DNA from 3 places in the Neorhizobium sp. LMR1-1-1.1 genome. Region 3 is predicted to be linked to each of the others. Evidence: predicted binding sites of a transcription regulator. Region 3 holds the regulator's gene; each other region holds the start of a gene.

Region 1 (5,696 bases), on a different contig from region 3:
GCCTGTCCGTCCGGAAAGCCATTCTCTGGCCTTCCGCGCTCCGAATAGCCATGTCCAGGCCTGTCGATGAAGAGAAGCTCCGCACGGCTTTCCAGGAGCTTGCGGAAGGCCGTTTCCTGGTCCCGCAGGTTGCCGCTTGCTCCATGGATGAAGACGATCGGGGGCAGGGCGGGATTTGGCGGTGCAGGAATATGCAGGGCGTTGATCCTGTAGCCGCCGACATCGATCAGTTCGCCATGGCGCGGAAACTGCCGCTCAATCTGGCGGCTTTTCCAGGCGGTAAAGCTGAAGGCCGCGGCGACAAGAATGGCGACAAGGGCAAGCGGCAGAATCATTGGAGAATAACCTGGGAAAGGCTCAAGTTCTGTTCCCGGCGATCTTTTCCGAGAGTTTCGAGACGGCTTCCTGTGCCTCCCGATCTGCTGGATAGACGTTGAGATAGCGCTCCCAGGCCTTAAGCGCCATGTCGTCATCGCCGGCTTCCGTCAGTATTCCCGCTAAGCCGGCAAGAGCGCCGAAGTGGCGCGGTTCACGCTTCAAGACTTCGGCAATATCGGCCATCGCCTTGCGCTGATCCCCCATCGTGTAGTGAAGTGTAGCACGCCTGTTCCAGCCCTCTGTGAAGGCAGGATCGAGAAGGGTTACACGGTCGAGGAAGTCCAGCGCGGCGGCGTTCTTCTTTTCCTTGATGGCGTCTTCGGACCACTGCATCAGAAGGTTGACCGTGGCGCTGCCGGAATCGTTCATCTCGGCAATGACCTGGCTGGCGATGCCCTTGGCCTTTTCAGGATCGCGTTCGCGTTTCAGCGCCTCGAACAATGTGTCGAGCGGTTTTGCGGCTGCGGCTGATTCTACTGCGGGGGCGGTTGGTTGCGGAACGGCTTGTGCAGGAGGGGCGGCTTGAGGCGCCTGTGCATGAGCGACAGGGACGAAAACGGCCAAGGCCAGAATAGGGGTGCTCAGAAGCAAATAGCGCATCCGGATAAGTTAATCCGGATGCGCCGAAGGTCAAAGCCGAATTGTCGCGCTATCGACAATTTGATTGCAGGCGAAAAATTCGCCCTGAGCAATCAGCCCTGGCGGGCCTTGAAGCGCGGGTTCTGCTTGTTGATGATGTAGATGCGGCCCTTACGGCGAACCAGACGGTTGTCGCGGTGACGAGCCTTCAGCGCCTTAAGCGAGTTCTTGATCTTCATTGTACTGGTCCAGCAGTCTGTGGGCTCATAGAGCCGCTTGTCTCTAACAATCGAAAGCGCGCCGCCTAGTCCCTAGAGATAGGGGCGCGCCTCAGGTTGGGGTGCAGATAACCCGAGGCTTTCTCCATGTCAACCTTGTGACGAGGTTTTCCGGCCTTTCAATTCGGTGACATGGCCCATTTTACGGCCCGGACGGGCTTCCGTCTTGCCGTAAAGATGGACAAGCACATCCTTGGTTGCCAGCCATTGCGGCAGCGTCAGAATGTCGTCGCCGATCAGGTTGGTCATCACGCAATCGGAATGCCTGTCCGGGTCACCGAGCCCAAGACCGGCAACCGCGCGCATATGCTGCTCGAACTGCGAGATGACGCAGGCAGCCTCCGTCCAGTGACCGGAATTGTGGACGCGCGGGGCAATCTCGTTGGCGATCAGCGTGCCGTCGGCCATGGCGAAGAATTCCATGCCGATAACGCCGACGTAACCGAGCGCTGCGAGCAGCTTTTCGGCCGCAGCACGGGCGGTTGCCGCTGTCTCGGCCGGTATGTTTGCCGGCAGGGTCGACGTATGCAGTATGCCGTTGCGGTGGACATTCTCAGCCGGGTCGTAGCACCGAATCGTGCCGTCCTTGGCACGGGCGGCGATGATCGAGATCTCGCGCTCGAATGGAACGAAGCTTTCGAGAATCAGGGGCACGGAACCGAGCGCTTCATACGCGCCTGCGGGTGAGTCGTCGCTCGAGCGGAAAACGCGCTGGCCCTTGCCGTCGTAACCCATGCGACAGGTCTTCAGCACGCCCTTGCCGCCGAAGTCGACCAAAGCTGCTTCGAGCTCCTGCTGGCTGTTGACCGCATGGAAACGGGCCGTCTCGATGCCGCAGCTGTTGAGGAAGCGTTTTTCCGTCAGCCTGTCCTGGGCGACTTCGAGCGCCTTGGAGGGCGGGTAGACGGGAACGGAGCGCTCCAGCGCTTGTGCGGCGGAGACCGGCACGTTTTCGAACTCGTAGGTGACGATATCGCAACGTCTGGCCAGTTCCGCGAGAGCGGCAGGATCATCATAGGCTGCGGTGATCTGCTCGTTGGCGACCTGAGCTGCGGGACAATCGGCCTGCGGTTCCAGAATGATGATGGTGAGGTTCAGCCTTGCGGCTGCCATTGCAAGCATACGGCCCAGCTGGCCGCCGCCGATAATCCCGATCGTCTGGGCCTTCATGCTTCGTCCATCGGGTATTCGGCGACTGCGGCACTCTGGCGGGCACGCCATTCGTCCAGGCGATAGGCGATGTCCTCGTCGGAGAGGGCAAGCACGGCCGCTGCAAGCAGGGCCGCATTGACCGCACCGGCGCGGCCAATGGCAAGCGTGCCGACGGGTATCCCGGCCGGCATCTGCACGATCGACAGAAGGCTGTCCTGACCGGATAGAGCCTTGGACTGGACCGGAACGCCGAAGACCGGCAGCGGCGTCATCGAGGCGGCCATGCCGGGCAGGTGGGCAGCGCCGCCGGCACCGGCGATGATGACCTGAAAGCCCTCGTCACGCGCGCCCTTGGCGAAAGTGAACAGGCGTTCGGGCGTCCGGTGTGCCGAAATAATGCGGGCCTCGTAGTCGATTTCGAGGGCATCGAGGGTTTCGGCGGCGTTCTTCATGGTCTCCCAGTCGGACTGGCTTCCCATGATGATGGCGACGGGCGGTGTCTCGGCCATTTGAGCGTTCCTAGGCAATGATGTCGGGCAGGATCTGATCTTCGATCTGGGTCATCTTGTCTTTTATGGCGAGCTTTTTCTTCTTCATGCGCTGCACGCGCAACGCATCGCAGCCCACCTTTATCATGGCGTTGATCGCGGCGTCGTAGTCTTCATGCTCCTGCCGGAGCTTTGCCAGCGCCAGCCGGTTGTCCGCCTGTTCCTGATCGGCCATGTCTTAAAGTCCCCATATCGATCCGGGCTTGTGACCCGGCCCAGCTTAATGCGCAAGCTCCTATCACCAAACCGCGTTAACGGGAAGTTCGCCAACGTCACGAATTTGCCGCGCTCTTGTCACGAAAACACCTTCGACAAACAGCTCAGATCGTGTCACACTTCCGTCGTAAACCTGAAGCTTCGGCCGATGGAGTGGCCGGAGCAGGCAATAGGGAAGGACATGCCACATGACCATCCAGGCTCATATAGCATCGCTTGAAAAGAAGCACGGCGATCTCGAGGAGGAGCTCCAGGCGATTCTTTCGTCTCCTTCATCTGACGATCGGGAAATCGCCGATCTGAAGCGTCGTAAGCTGCGTATCAAAGACCAAATGCAGCGCCTCAAGGCGTCTACACGCCACTAAGGCAAGCTAATAGAGCCATAGCCGCGGATCTCGATTTGGATATGATCCGATAGCGGCACAAAACCCAATTTTCAGTTCTGGTCGTGGTTCATGCGGGCTGCGGCCAGAATTGTTTCCGGAGCCTGGTTTTATCCCCAATCCGCGCCTGTTCAGAACGGGAGGCCATCCCATAGCAGCTTGAGGCCGGCAAGGAAGGCGAGGCCATAGGTCATTGGGTAAAAGGTTTCGGCCTTGAGATGCTTGACGACGGCCGCTCCCATTATTGTCGAGACGAGTGCTACGGGCAGAAGCGTTGCCGACAGGGTCAGGTTCTGCGTATCCAACGCACCCAGAAAGAAATAGGGTATCACCTTCACCGCATTGACGATGGCGAAGAAGCGGATGCTCGCGCCGGTGTAGTTTTTCGGGTCAAGCTGCATCGGCAGGACATAAATCTGGAATGGCGGGCCACCGGCGTGGGCGACGAAGCTGGCATAACCGGACAGCGATCCCCAGAATGTTGCGGCCACCGGGCGGTGCGGGAGAGGAGCCACGATTTCGCCCCGGCGCCCATAGACCTGCCAGAAATAGCGGGCGGCGAACAGAATGGTCGCGGAAGCGATCACCACTTTCAGCGCATCGTCGGAGACATAGGCCGACGTCGCCCAACCGAGGGCGATGCCGATCACACCGCCGGGCATAATCATCAGCAGTGTTTTCGGATCATTGTATTTGCGCCAGGACCAGAGCGCGACAGCATCCATCAGAATGAGGATCGGCAGAAAAATCGCAGCCGCCTGGACCGGCTCGACCGCAAGCGACATGATCGGTACTCCCATCAGGCCGATCGCGCCGCCGATGCCGCCTTTCGACAGACCGACAAGCATGACTGCCGGAATTGCGGCGAGGAAGAACGACAGGTTGGGGATATCTATCATCGGCGGTTACTGTCGAGGGTGTTGATCCTGCAATCCGTCCGGTCTATCGAATTGTCCGAATAAAACCAGAGCGGAACGTGCTGAAGCGGTACGTCTTCGCTTCAAGGCGAGAATGATCGGATAAGAACATGACAGAACCGGACAACCGCTGCCGCATCGTGCTGATCGTACCGGATGATGCCGACGCCGATCACCAGGCCAGACTTCTAACGGAGGCCATGTCGGGTGGCGATGTCGCATCGGTCATCCTGCCGCAATACGGGCTGGACGATCAGGCATTCCAGAAGCGGGCGGAAGTGGTGGTGCAGATCATCCAGAATGCCGGAGCCGCCGCCATCATTTCCGGTGACAGCCGGGTTGCCGGTCGCGCCAAGGCCGATGGTCTTCACATGTCGGGTTCGCTCGAGGAACTGGGTGAGGCGATCGAGAAGTTCACGCCGAAGATGATCGTCGGAGCCGGCGGTGCGGCGGAACGGCATACTGCGCTCGAGATCGGCGAATTGAGGCCGGACTATATTTTCTTCGGCCGTTTCGATGGCGACATCAAGCCGGAAGCTCATCCGAAGAACGTTGCGCTTGCTGAGTGGTGGGCGTCGATGATCGAGATCCCCTGCATCACTATGGGCGGCAACGATGCCGAATCGGTGGTCGCCGTCGCCGAGAGCGGAGCCGAATTCGTGGCGTTGCGCGATGCCGTTTTTGCCAGTGGTGATGGCCCCGCTGCAGCCGTTGCCAAGGCCAATGCGTTGCTGGACGAAAAAGCGCCACGGTTTGAGGGTTGATGGTCGCATGCCATCGACGAAAAAACTGTATCGCAATCCGGTCAAAATCTTCACTGCACTGCTCGTTTCTGTGGCTGCGGTCACATCTGTGTATGCCCAGTCCAATCAGGCGGTGACCCGGCCGGTCGGGCCGGACGCAGGCAAGATGGAGCGGCAGCAGCAGCCTGATGGCTTGGTGCCGTCCGGCGGCGTCGAGCTTTACAGGCGAATGGGTGCTGCATTGCCAGCGCCACCTGAGGAGAAAACTTATAGCGGCAAGGTCGATGAGGCTTATGGCGCCTATCAGCGTGGCATGTATGTCGAGGCTATGAAGCTTGCGCTTGAACGGGCGCAGCAGGGCGATGCAGCGGCGCAGACATTGGTTGCAGAGATGATGACGAAGGGGCAGGGGATCGCGCGCGACCCCAAGGGCGCTGCCTTCTGGTATGGTCAGGCCGCCGAAGGAGGCGATGCCGCAGCAATGTTCCAGTATGCGCTGCTG
Region 2 (5,696 bases), on a different contig from region 3:
TCGGTCCGTAGACGATATGCAGCTTGGCGCCGGGGCGGAAGACGAGCTGGCGGTCAGTGAGCGCGCCATAGCGCAGGATGTCGAGACGATCGAAACGCATGGTCAGCCGGCCTCCGCGGCGCGGGAAACGAGAAGGTCACGCGCCTCGGCAAGAAGCACATCGATATCATCGCCAAGCGGCAGATCCCCTGCCCCGCTGCCACCCGGCAGTCTGGCGGCGATTTCGGCTATGCGGGCAGACGCCTCCTCCAGAAGTTCCGGCGGGAAGCCTTCCATGGTCAGAAGGCCATCGAGGCCAAGCGTGCCGGTGTTGCGCTCGGATGTTCGGTCATCGGGCTCAAGACGCAGGTCGAGCTTTTCGAGCCAGATATCGGCATGGCCGCGATGGCAGGCGGCCTGCACTTCATCGCGAAAATCCTCGGCCTTCGACAGGAGCTGCTTTCGAACACGGCTCTTGCCGGTGATGCGGACACGCAGCGCCAGCGGCCGGCCTTCCATGGCATCGGCGATAGGCTCGATTGCATCCTCGATACGGCGCAGCAGGGCTGCAGCCGTGTCGTCGCTTTCCACTGCGATCGTCAGTTCGGCAAAGCGGGCGCTGTCGGTGATCAGGCGCTCATAGGCAATGCGGCCATCCTCGACCGTCACGAGCACGGCGCCCTTGGCTCCGGTCTCGCGGATCGAGCGGCCCTGCAGGTTGCCCGGAAAGACCACGAGCGGGTCTTCCGCGACGATTTCGAAATCATGGACATGGCCGAGCGCCCAGTAGTCGTAACCGCGCGAGCGCAGGTCTTCCACGGAACATGGCGCATAGGGCGCGTGCGGCTCACGGCCGGTCAGCGACGTGTGCAGCACGCCGATATTGAACCATCCGGCCTCGGGCCTTGGATAGGCGAGCGCAAGATTTTCATTCGCCGAGCGTTCGGCGAAGCCTTGTCCGTGCAGCGCGACCTTCAAATGCTCCAGCCGGAAGGTGCCGGGCTTGCCGGTCGGGAACTCGCTAACATTCTTCGGCAGCGTGATGGTTCTGGTGATCACACTCTCGGCGTCGTGATTGCCCTTGAGCAGAAAGACCGGGATGCCGGCGCGTTCCAGCCGCGCCACTTCGCGGTTGAAGAACAGGCCGATCTTGTTGTCCTTCCAGTCGCCGTCATAAACGTCGCCGGCGACGATAAAGAAATCAACCTTGCGCTCCACCGCTTCATCGACAAGCGCCGAAAAGGCCTTGCGGCTTGCCTCGACAAAAAGCTCGGCGAGATCGGCATCCTTGAGGGCCAGTCCCTGAAAAGGGCTGCCGAGATGCAGGTCTGCGGCATGGATGAAGCGGAAGGAACTCATCGAATCGTCTCATGCGAACACATCAGGAACGCCAGACTTAAGGTAGCAGGCCCCAAGAAAAAAGGCCGGGTGCGCAAACACCCGGCCTTTTCCTGTTGAAGATGGAGATCCGTCAGTTGGTGACCTTGAGGGTGACCGGCAGGAACAGGGTCTCGCCGGATGAGTCGTCAACGCCGTCATTGTCGGTGACCATGAAGGCCTTGCCGGACTTGTCGAAGGCAAAGCCTTCCAGCTTGTCGAGAACGTAGCCGTTGGTGGCGTTCTTCAGGTCCGGAAGGAAGTCATGGACCTCTTCCTTGGCAACGAGCTGCAGTTCACCGCCGATCTTGGCAGGCTTCATGTCCTTGAGCGAAACGCGGTAGAGCTTCTTCAGCTTGGCGGCGTCGCCGATCAAGTTGTCGCGTTCGACGATATAGAGATGGTCGCCATTGGCGGTGATTTCCGAGAGACCGACCCAGCCCTTTTCAGCCTTTTCGAGCGGATAACGGACGGCTGCCCATTCCTTCGACTTCGGCTTGTAGGAAAGAAGCTTCACCTGGCCCTTGGGATCATCCTTCCATTCGCGCTGGATTGCCATCCAGAGCGTCAGGTCGTCACCGGAACCGGTCGTGGTGACGCCTTCGAGACCGTAACGGCTTTCGCCGGCCAGAAGTTCGGCAGGCAGGCCGATCTCGGCCTTGATCTCGCCCTTGGCATTGACGTTGTAGATACCGTGACCGACCAGCTTGTCGCTATCGCCTTCCGATGCCAGCCAGAAGCCGCCCTTGCCATCGAGTGCGATGCCTTCGATATCGAGCTTCTGCGCCGGCTGGCCGTTGCGGGTGATGCGGACGACATTGGTGATCTCGGCCGGCTTGCTTGTCGTGTCGATGGTGAAGATCGACGGCTGCATGGCATAAACGGAATCGTTCACCGCATAGAGGATGCCGTCCTTCTCGGCGTCACCAACGAGACCCGACAGCGCGCCCCAACCGATCAGCTTCCCATCGACATCCTTGGAAACGATGGTCGGATAGGCCTTCTTGCCTTCGGCAAGCTCATAGATCATCACATGCGAGCGGGGACCTCCGTCTTCGCCGAGATCGGCTTCATTTGCGGATGCAAGCAGGTTGCGGCCCGGAATGGCGACAGCGCCTTCAGGCGATACGCCCGACGGCAGAAGCTGCACGAGCTCCGGCTCGCCACCGGTATCCTTGTAGACCGCAATCATCGAACCGCGCTCCGAGAGCACGAAGAAATACTGCCGGCCATTGAAGATCGCGGCTTCCATGCCTTCCGGCTCGATGCCCTTGTTCTTGGCGCGCTTTTCCGGGAAATGACCGTGGCGGGCAATCTCGTGCTCGAGCGTCATGCCCGCATCGTAGAGAACCTTCCCGGTACGGTCGAAGATGGTGAAGCCGCGCGAACCGCCCTTGTAATCGCCTTCATTGGCGATGACGAGGCGATCAGTGCCGAGCCACTTGACGGCGTCAGGCTCGCGCGGAACAGCGGTCAACTTGCCCGAAAAATTCAGCGAACCATCGGTCTTGGCATCGACGCCTTCGAGATCGACCCTGCCGGCGGTGAAGTGGCTGGTAACCTTGGCGGTCTTGCTATCGATGATGATGACGTGGTTGTTTTCCTGCAACGTCAGGGCGATCTCGCCATTGGCGTTGATGTTGACGAATTCCGGCTCCGGATCTTCCGGGGCGACTGTTGCAAGTCCGGTCACGTCGACGCGCTTGATGCTATCGCAGGCAGGAACTCCGTTTTTCAACGAGACGATCAGAAGTTCGCCTGCCGGAAGTTGCGGCAGGGCGCCGTCATTCAGGTCTTCGTCACGCTGGTTTTCGATGGCGATGGCGGCAAATGTGCCATCCGGCGCCACGACGACAGAATCCGGCTGGCCGCCTAGATCGCAGGTTGTTTCAAGTTTTTTCGAAGCAATATCGATGACACCCAGTTGGCCGGCCGGCTTCGTCAAGTCTTCGGTCTTGTCGATGGTGATGAGTGCCTTCGGACCGGCTGCAGCAACCGAGTTCGGTTCGCCATCTATGGCGATGGATCCACCTGCCTTCGGGGCCTTGGCGTCGGTGATGTCGATGAAGCCGATCGTGCCTCCCGGCGCGTCGGAATAGATCAGTGTGTTGCCATCCGCAGTCGCGGTGATGATTTCCGACGATGTCGCCTTGTCCTCGCCCTTAGGCAGGTTGGCGGCGACCGGGAAAGAAGCGATACGGTTAAAGACCTGCTCGGCGCTGGCGGGAGCTGCCACCGAGGCAAGAAGGATTGCCGTCAAGGCGGCGCGTGTCGAGAATGTCATGGGAAGCCCTCCGTGAAACCACAGGTGGGCTTTTGGGCCAGCCGCATGACACGACAATGACAATTTCATCATCATGAGTTGTATTATCGGCTGATTGAGCCCGCAGCATTCATCGCAATAGAAAAGGCCGGGCAAGCCCGACCTTTTCTATTGCGTAATCGGAAGTGGAGCAGATCACTTCTTCTTGGCGTTGTAAGCCTTGATGGCTTCCGAAACCTCACCCTCAGCATGCGCAGCGTTGTCAAAGCCGTTAAGCTCGACAGCCTTGCGGCCAGCCGGAAGCTGTTTGTAGACGCGGAAGAAAGCCTGAAGGCGTTCCTGCTCGATCTGCGGCAGATCGGTGATTTCCTTGATGTTATCGTAGGTCGGGTCGATCTTGCTGGTCGGTACGGCAACAATCTTGTCATCGACCTCGCCGCCATCGATCATCTTCAGAACACCGATCGGGCGAACCTTGATGATGGCGCCCGGAACGACTGGCTCGCGGGTGTAGACGATGGCGTCGAGCGGATCGTTGTCGCCACCGAGCGAAGAGGTGATCGAGCCGTAGTTGCCCGGATAAACGACCGGCATGGACTGGTAGCGGTCAACCACGACATGGCCGGTCTTGGCGTCGATCTCGTATTTGGTGAAGCTGCCCTGCGGGATCTCGATGGCGACGGCGAATTCCTTGCCGTCATCGGTTTTCTGCGGATAGTCGAGATAGGAAACGTATTCGGCAGAAGCTACGCCCGCGGTAACGAGAAACGCGGCGGCAGTCAGAAGCAATTTCATGGCAGGCCCTTTTCATGATGAGACGTCCCACCTAAGCGAGCTCTGTGACAACGCCGTGACAGATTCCCGTCTACAAAGTTTACCTCTCATACTGAAAAGGCCCGGCATAAACCGGGCCTCGTCCATCGCGAGTATTCCTTAAAAAATCGGCTCAGAACTTGACCGTATAGTTGCTGCGCAGCCAGACGGTCGGGTCCTGCCCCTTCGTCGTGGCGTTGACCATGAAGGAAGCGACCCCCTTGCCGAGATCAAATTCGGCGCCGAGACCGCCACGAGCCCAGAACTGCTGCAGATCCTGACCTTCGAGACTGAAGTCGCTGATCCCGGTCAACGTGCCGCTCGTAGCCGTCGAGCGGTTTTCGAACTGGTAGTCAAGCTCGGCCTTGGCCAGCAGACGGACAGTGTCGTTCAGCGGACGAACGAAATCGGCACCGAGACGGGCGATCGTCGAATGATCGCTGCTGCCGTCGAATTCGACCGGGAAGGAGCCGCCGGTTTCCGTATAGGCGTCAACCTTGGTATGCGCATAGGAAAGGCCGACATAGGGGGTGACAGCCGTGTTGTCGATCGTCACCGCATTCAGCCAGTCGAAGCGGATCTTGGCGCCCCAGGTTTCGGCATTGGTGTCACCTTCGGAATAGTCGGTCACTGCACCGCTCAGATAACCGCGATGGCTATCGATGCTGCTACGTCCCCAGTAACCACCGACCGTCACGTAAACGTTCTTGCCGAGATCGGCGGAGACTTCCGGGGAGAGATAGAAACCGCGCTGGCGCACATCACCGCCGGCATCGAGATCCTGATCGGTATAAGTACCACCTGCCGCGAAGCGCGCCGTCACACCATCGGCAATACCGTAACCGAAGCCGAATTCGCCAAGAGCCAGGCCGCCATCGGCGTGATCGCTGTTGTCATAACCGCCATCGATCGTGCCCCAGACGGATCTCTGGCCGGCGGTCAGCAGATTGCGCATCGGCGCTCCCTGCGCACCGAACATGATTGTGTCGGCACTGTTGACACCGCTCTGAACGATGACGTTGTTGGCCATCGCGACAGTCGGGAAAAACTCGGCGGTATCGATGATACCGCTTCCGCCTTCGCAGACGTCAGCGTTGCATTCGTTGCCGCCTTCCTCGCCCTGGCTTTCGATGACACGCGCGATATAGGTGGAGCCGGTAGTGGTCTCGCCGATGATGACATTGCCGTCAGCCGATACGAGATCGGCGGTTTGCGTCATAGCATCGCCGATGGTGGCACCTTCGGCTGCCAGCCAGTCTTCGAC
Region 3 (5,696 bases):
TGCTGAAACCGATCGTTCGGGTCTGCGCGCCGTCAACCAGATGATCTCGGACGGCGTTCGTGGCCAGCTGCGTGACATGGTTGTCGCCAACCCACAGATCATCGGCACGACCCAGACGGTCTCGCTGCTTGCCGCCGGCGATATCGACAGCGCATTCAAGGGCCAGATCGATCTCTCCGTGTCGGAAAACAACCGTAAGGTTTCCGACCAGCAGGTCGGCTGGATGAACCAGCTTGCGGAATCCGGCGCCCTCGGAAAGCACTTCAACACCGGCATTTTCGTTAACGGCAATTCCAGCCGTCCGGAAGCTGCCGGCGTCGGCGTGGCCTTGATCGGCTCCTTCTACATGATGCTGATCGTGCTCGTCCTGGCGCTGCCGATCGGCGTTGCCGCCTCGATCTATCTTGAGGAATTCGCGCCGAAGAACAAGTTCACCGACCTGATCGAGGTGAACATCAACAACCTCGCGGCCGTCCCCTCCATCGTTTATGGTCTCTTGGGTCTGGCGGTCTTCATCAACTTCATGGGCCTGCCGCGCTCGGCTTCGCTGGTCGGCGGCCTGGTCCTGACGCTGATGACGCTTCCGACGATCATCATCGCCACCCGCGCTGCATTGAAGGCGGTTCCGCCCTCGATCCGCGCGGCGGCTCTCGGCCTCGGCGCCTCGAAGATGCAGACCATCTTCCATCACGTCCTGCCGCTTGCCATGCCGGGCATCCTGACCGGTACGATCATCGGTCTGGCGCATGCTCTCGGCGAAACCGCACCGCTGCTCCTGATCGGCATGGTCGCCTTCGTCGCCAACTATCCGACGACGCCGATGGATCCGTCGACAGCACTGCCGGTGCAGATCTACATGTGGGCAAACGAGGCGGAACGCGCCTTCGTCGAAAGAACTTCGGGAGCGATCATTATCCTGCTCCTGTTCCTCGTGGTCATGAATGTTGGTGCAATTCTGTTGCGTCGGCGCTTCGAACGCCGTTGGTAGGAGATCGACACAATGAATATGTTGTCAGAAGCAGCAGTTGAGAAGGCGCTGGACAAGAAGATGAATGAAGTCGCGTACAAGATGATTGGCAAGGACGTATCAGTCTATTACGGCGAGAAGCGCGCGCTTTTCGACGTGAACCTGAATGTCCGCGAAAACACGGTGACGGCGCTGATCGGCCCCTCGGGTTGCGGCAAGTCGACCTTCCTGCGCACGCTCAACCGCATGAACGACACGATCGAGGGCTGCCGCGTCACCGGCAAGATCACCCTTGATGAAGATGATATCTACGACAAGGAAATCGACGTCGTGGAACTTCGCGCCCGCGTCGGCATGGTGTTCCAGAAGCCGAACCCGTTCCCCAAGTCGATCTACGAAAACATCGCCTATGGCCCGCGCATCCACGGTCTTGCCCGCAACAAGGCGGATATGGACCAGATCGTCGAGGCAAGCCTTCAGCGCGCCGGCCTCTGGGCGGAAGTCAAGGATCGCCTGCATGAAGGCGGCACCGGCCTGTCCGGTGGTCAGCAGCAGCGTCTCTGCATCGCCCGTGCGGTTGCAGTTTCGCCGGAAGTCATCTTGATGGACGAACCCTGCTCGGCGCTCGACCCGATCGCCACCGCAAAGGTCGAGGAACTGATCCACGAACTGCGCGCCAACTATACGATCGTTATCGTCACCCACTCGATGCAGCAGGCCGCCCGCGTATCCCAGCGTACCGCCATGTTCCACCTCGGCCAGCTGGTCGAAGAGAATGACACGGACAAGATGTTCACCAATCCGGATGACCAGCGCACCCAGGATTACATCATGGGCCGCTTCGGCTGATTGGCCGTTGCCTGTTGCCCGCTGCTACGGATTTTGAGGACAAAGAGATGGTATCAAGTCATATCCTGTCGGCCTACGACGAAGAACTGAAGTATCTGCGCCGCCGCATCTCGGAAATGGGTGGCCTTGCAGAACAGATGTGCGGCGATGCCGTGCGCGCTCTGGTCAATGGTGACTCTGCCCTGGCCCAGAAAGTTATCTCCGACGACGTGATCCTGGATCACGCCGAGCGCGAGATCCAGGACAAGGCGATCGTCACCATCGCCAAGCGTCAGCCGATGGCTGCCGACCTGCGCGAAATCATCGGGACGCTGCGCATCGCAGCCGACCTGGAACGCGTCGGCGATCTCGGCAAGAACACCGCCAAGCGCGTCATTGCGGTTCAGGGCCATGGCGTTCCCCGCAAACTCGCCCGCGGTCTGGAACACCTCTCCGATCTCGCTGCCGTTCAATTGAAGGAAGTGCTGGACGTCTATGCCAGCCGTTCTGCCGAAAAGGCCGAAGCGATCCGCCTGCGCGATGAAGAAATCGACGCCATGTACACATCGCTCTTCCGCGAACTCTTGACCTACATGATGGAAGATCCGCGCAACATCACCACCTGCACGCATCTTCTGTTCTGCGCCAAGAACATCGAGCGTATCGGTGACCACGCGACCAACATCGCGGAAACCATCTACTACATGACGACGGGTGCTGTGCCGGAAGGCGAGCGTCCCAAGGACGATACGGCGAACACCGTCGGCGCGATTGCTGACTGATTTTGCCTGTCTGATGGAGTGTATCTAGTATGCAGCCGAGAATTGCGGTCGTGGAAGACGAGGAGGCGCTCAGCGTCCTCCTCCGTTATAATCTCGAAGCCGAAGGCTACGAGGTCGAAACCATTCTGAGAGGTGATGAGGCCGAAATCAGGCTTCAGGAGCGTGCTCCGGATCTTCTGGTTCTCGACTGGATGCTGCCCGGCGTTTCCGGCATCGAATTGTGCCGGCGCCTGCGCATGCGGCCAGAGACTGAGCGCCTGCCGATCATCATGCTGACAGCGCGCGGCGAGGAAAGCGAACGTGTTCGCGGTCTGGCGACCGGTGCCGACGACTATGTCGTCAAGCCCTTCTCTACGCCGGAACTGATGGCGCGCGTCAAGGCGATGCTTCGCCGTGCCAAGCCGGAGGTTCTCTCCAGCGTCCTGAAATGCGGTGATATCGAACTGGATCGCGAGACCCATCGCGTTCACCGCAAGAGCCGTGAAGTGCGCCTTGGCCCGACCGAATTCCGTCTCCTGGAATTCCTCATGGTCTCGCCCGGCCGCGTCTTCTCGCGCTCCCAGCTTCTCGATGGCGTCTGGGGCCACGATATCTATGTCGACGAACGCACCGTCGACGTGCATGTCGGCCGCCTGCGCAAGGCGCTGAACTTCTCCAACATGCAGGATGTCATCCGCACCGTTCGCGGTGCCGGCTATTCGATGGAATCCTGATCTGCAGGATTAAGATCTGGAATGCAGGTTTCTAAGCCCGAGTGCGGTCATCCGCCTCGGGCTGAAGCATTTCAGGCCTTGCCTTCTTCCTGCCACTCAGGCAGCGGAAAGATCCGGTCGTAGGCCAGATTGAAGAAGAACGCATAGACTAGGTAGAACAGGGCGAACGAGATATCCATCACCAGAGCTTGCATCAGGCTCACGCCCAGATACCAAGCGATGAACGGCATGAGCACGATCAGCAGTCCGAGTTCGAACAGCACGGCATGTGCAACGCGCAGCGCCATGGTTTTCTGCGTACCGCCGCGATACGTCTGCATCAGGTGGTCGAAGCCGAGATTGTAGAGATAGTTCCAGCCGGTCGCCAGCGTTGCCGAAACGATCCCGACGACACCGATATGTTCGACCGGTATGCCGAAGACGAAAGAGGCGAGCGGTGTGAAAATCGCAAGCCCGATGATTTCGAAGCTGATTGCGTGACGAATACGGTCGCGTGTCGTGCGCATTTTATACCCCATTGGGTTATCCGGGTCGTCCCGGCATCAATGCCCATTCTGGGGGAGGTCGTCCTCACGCCTTTTCAGATAGGTGTTTGTGGCGCAGGAGGCAAGGCGCAGGCGGGCAAGGCTGCCTTGCAGAACCCGCAGCACGGCAAACAAAAAAGCGGGCCGAAGCCCGCTTGATCGTTGTTTATGGTGCCGAACTTTACGCCCGTGCAGCGCTCGGACGGCGGCGCTCGTTGACCGGCTGGTAGGCGAGCTTCGCATGGTAGGTGCAGTAAGGCGAATTATCCGGGGACTCACAGCCACAGAAGTGGAAATCGTCCGTCAGCGGATCGCCGACGGGCCACTTGCAGGTGCGTTCGGTCAATTCGGTCAGCGCCAGCTTGCGGGAAATCGGCAGGACAACGTTGGAAGCGGGACGGTAGACCAGTTCCTGCGAAGCCTCGAACTCGACCTCTTCCTTGAGCGCGGTTGCGCCGACCGGACGGGCGACCGGGCGTGCTGCCGGACGGGTGGCGAATGTCTGCTGGGGACGGGAAGTAGTTGCTGCTGGGCGCTTTGCCGTACGGTTCGTCGCGATTGTGCCGCCCGCCTTTGCGCGGCCCGGCAGGTTGAGGCGATGGACCTTGCCGATCACGGCATTGCGGCTTACGCCTCCAAGTTGTGCGGCGATCTGGCTGGCGCTCAAGCCTTCCGACCACAACCTTTTCAGTTTTTCAACGCGCTCGTCCGTCCAGTTCATGCCCGTTCTCCGCCTTTGAACGTTGGTGGCATGCAGAATCCCTCACCAATGTCGCGCGATACATCTCGCAACAGGCACTATATCTATGCTTTTGGTGACTAGTTCCGCCGCATGCAGTCTAGTAATTGATCTTTAACCTAGAGGTCCGCAGACTCCGTGACAAGAGTCCCCGGAATCGCCACGAATCGATTTCCCGGTTTTCCCCAACTTGCTTTCCGGGAGAGTCATTTTTGTCACAGCTGTCGGCAGGGTTGCGTCCTTGCAGCAAAATGCCTTGAAACCCCAGATTTCCGTGAGTTTTGTTGACATCACATGGATGAGTGGCGATAGTGCCGCGGCCGCCCCGAGGGCGGCATTTTGATTTTTTGAATATCCGCAATCGGATGCATTAGGAGTGAGCCGCCATGGCTGAATCTGCGCTTTTCGACACCTTTGCCCGGGCCCCGCTGCGCTTTGAGCGTGGCGAAGGCGTTTGGCTTGTGACGGAAAGCGGCGAGCGATATCTCGACTTCGGTGCGGGTGTCGCTGTCACGTCCTGCGGCCATGCCAATCCGCATCTGGTCGAAGCGCTGAAATCGCAGGCCGAGAAGGTCTGGCATCTGTCCAATCTTTATGAAATCCCGGAGCAGGAGCGCTTGGCGCGCCGTCTGGTCGACGCAACCTTTGCGGACAAGGCCTTCTTCACCAATTCGGGTGCGGAAGCGCTGGAATGCGCAATCAAGACGGCCCGCCGTTATCACTATTCCAAGGGGCACCCGGAAAAGTTCCATATCATCACCTTTGAAGGTGCCTTCCACGGCCGGACGATCGCAACGATCGCAGCCGGCGGCCAGGAAAAATATATGGAAGGCTTCGGCCCCAAGGCTCAGGGTTTTGATCAGGTGCCCTTCGGTGATCTCGATGCGCTGAACGCTGCGATCAACGAGAACACCGGCGCTCTGTTGATCGAGCCGATCCAGGGCGAGGGCGGTGTGCGTCCGGTTCCGAAGGAATTCATGCGCGAGCTGCGCCGCATCTGCGACGAAAAGGGTCTTCTTTTGATCCTCGACGAAGTTCAGACCGGCGTCGGCCGTACCGGCAAGCTCTTTGCCCATGAATGGGCCGGCATCACCCCGGACATCATGGCGATCGCCAAGGGTATTGGCGGCGGCTTCCCGTTCG

What was found. Region 3 encodes PhoB, which activates phosphate uptake and scavenging genes when phosphate is short. Its sites were predicted from a motif close to TGTCATNNANCTGTCAT; they were not measured.
Region 1: a site for PhoB is predicted at 3,264-3,280, ahead of MRBLMR1_RS02465 (YdcH family protein). Genes of this name have one in related genera too.
Region 2: a site for PhoB is predicted at 3,686-3,702, ahead of MRBLMR1_RS24950 (esterase-like activity of phytase family protein). Genes of this name have one in related genera too.

The regions. Positions count from the first base shown of each region.
Region 1 is NZ_JBEGHE010000001.1:559,018-564,713, forward strand. It holds gene MRBLMR1_RS02435 (alpha/beta fold hydrolase) at 1-335, opposite strand, end outside; gene MRBLMR1_RS02440 (tetratricopeptide repeat protein) at 358-978, opposite strand; gene ykgO (type B 50S ribosomal protein L36) at 1,071-1,196, opposite strand; gene MRBLMR1_RS02450 (5-(carboxyamino)imidazole ribonucleotide synthase) at 1,326-2,405, opposite strand; gene purE (5-(carboxyamino)imidazole ribonucleotide mutase) at 2,402-2,896, opposite strand; gene MRBLMR1_RS02460 (YdcH family protein) at 2,907-3,110, opposite strand; gene MRBLMR1_RS02465 (YdcH family protein) at 3,340-3,516, shown strand; gene MRBLMR1_RS02470 (sulfite exporter TauE/SafE family protein) at 3,666-4,433, opposite strand; gene MRBLMR1_RS02475 (thiamine phosphate synthase) at 4,562-5,215, shown strand; gene MRBLMR1_RS02480 (tetratricopeptide repeat protein) at 5,223-5,696, shown strand, end outside.
Region 2 is NZ_JBEGHE010000047.1:325,002-330,697, reverse strand. It holds gene MRBLMR1_RS24960 (AAA family ATPase) at 1-100, opposite strand, end outside; gene MRBLMR1_RS24955 (metallophosphoesterase family protein) at 103-1,338, opposite strand; gene MRBLMR1_RS24950 (esterase-like activity of phytase family protein) at 1,451-3,640, opposite strand; gene MRBLMR1_RS24945 (inorganic diphosphatase) at 3,815-4,414, opposite strand; gene MRBLMR1_RS24940 (autotransporter domain-containing protein) at 4,566-5,696, opposite strand, start outside.
Region 3 is NZ_JBEGHE010000025.1:407,176-412,871, forward strand. It holds gene pstA (phosphate ABC transporter permease PstA) at 1-988, shown strand, start outside; gene pstB (phosphate ABC transporter ATP-binding protein PstB) at 1,001-1,816, shown strand; gene phoU (phosphate signaling complex protein PhoU) at 1,864-2,577, shown strand; gene phoB (phosphate regulon transcriptional regulator PhoB) at 2,607-3,290, shown strand; gene MRBLMR1_RS15170 (PACE efflux transporter) at 3,362-3,796, opposite strand; gene MRBLMR1_RS15175 (GcrA family cell cycle regulator) at 3,996-4,535, opposite strand; gene MRBLMR1_RS15180 (aspartate aminotransferase family protein) at 4,940-5,696, shown strand, end outside.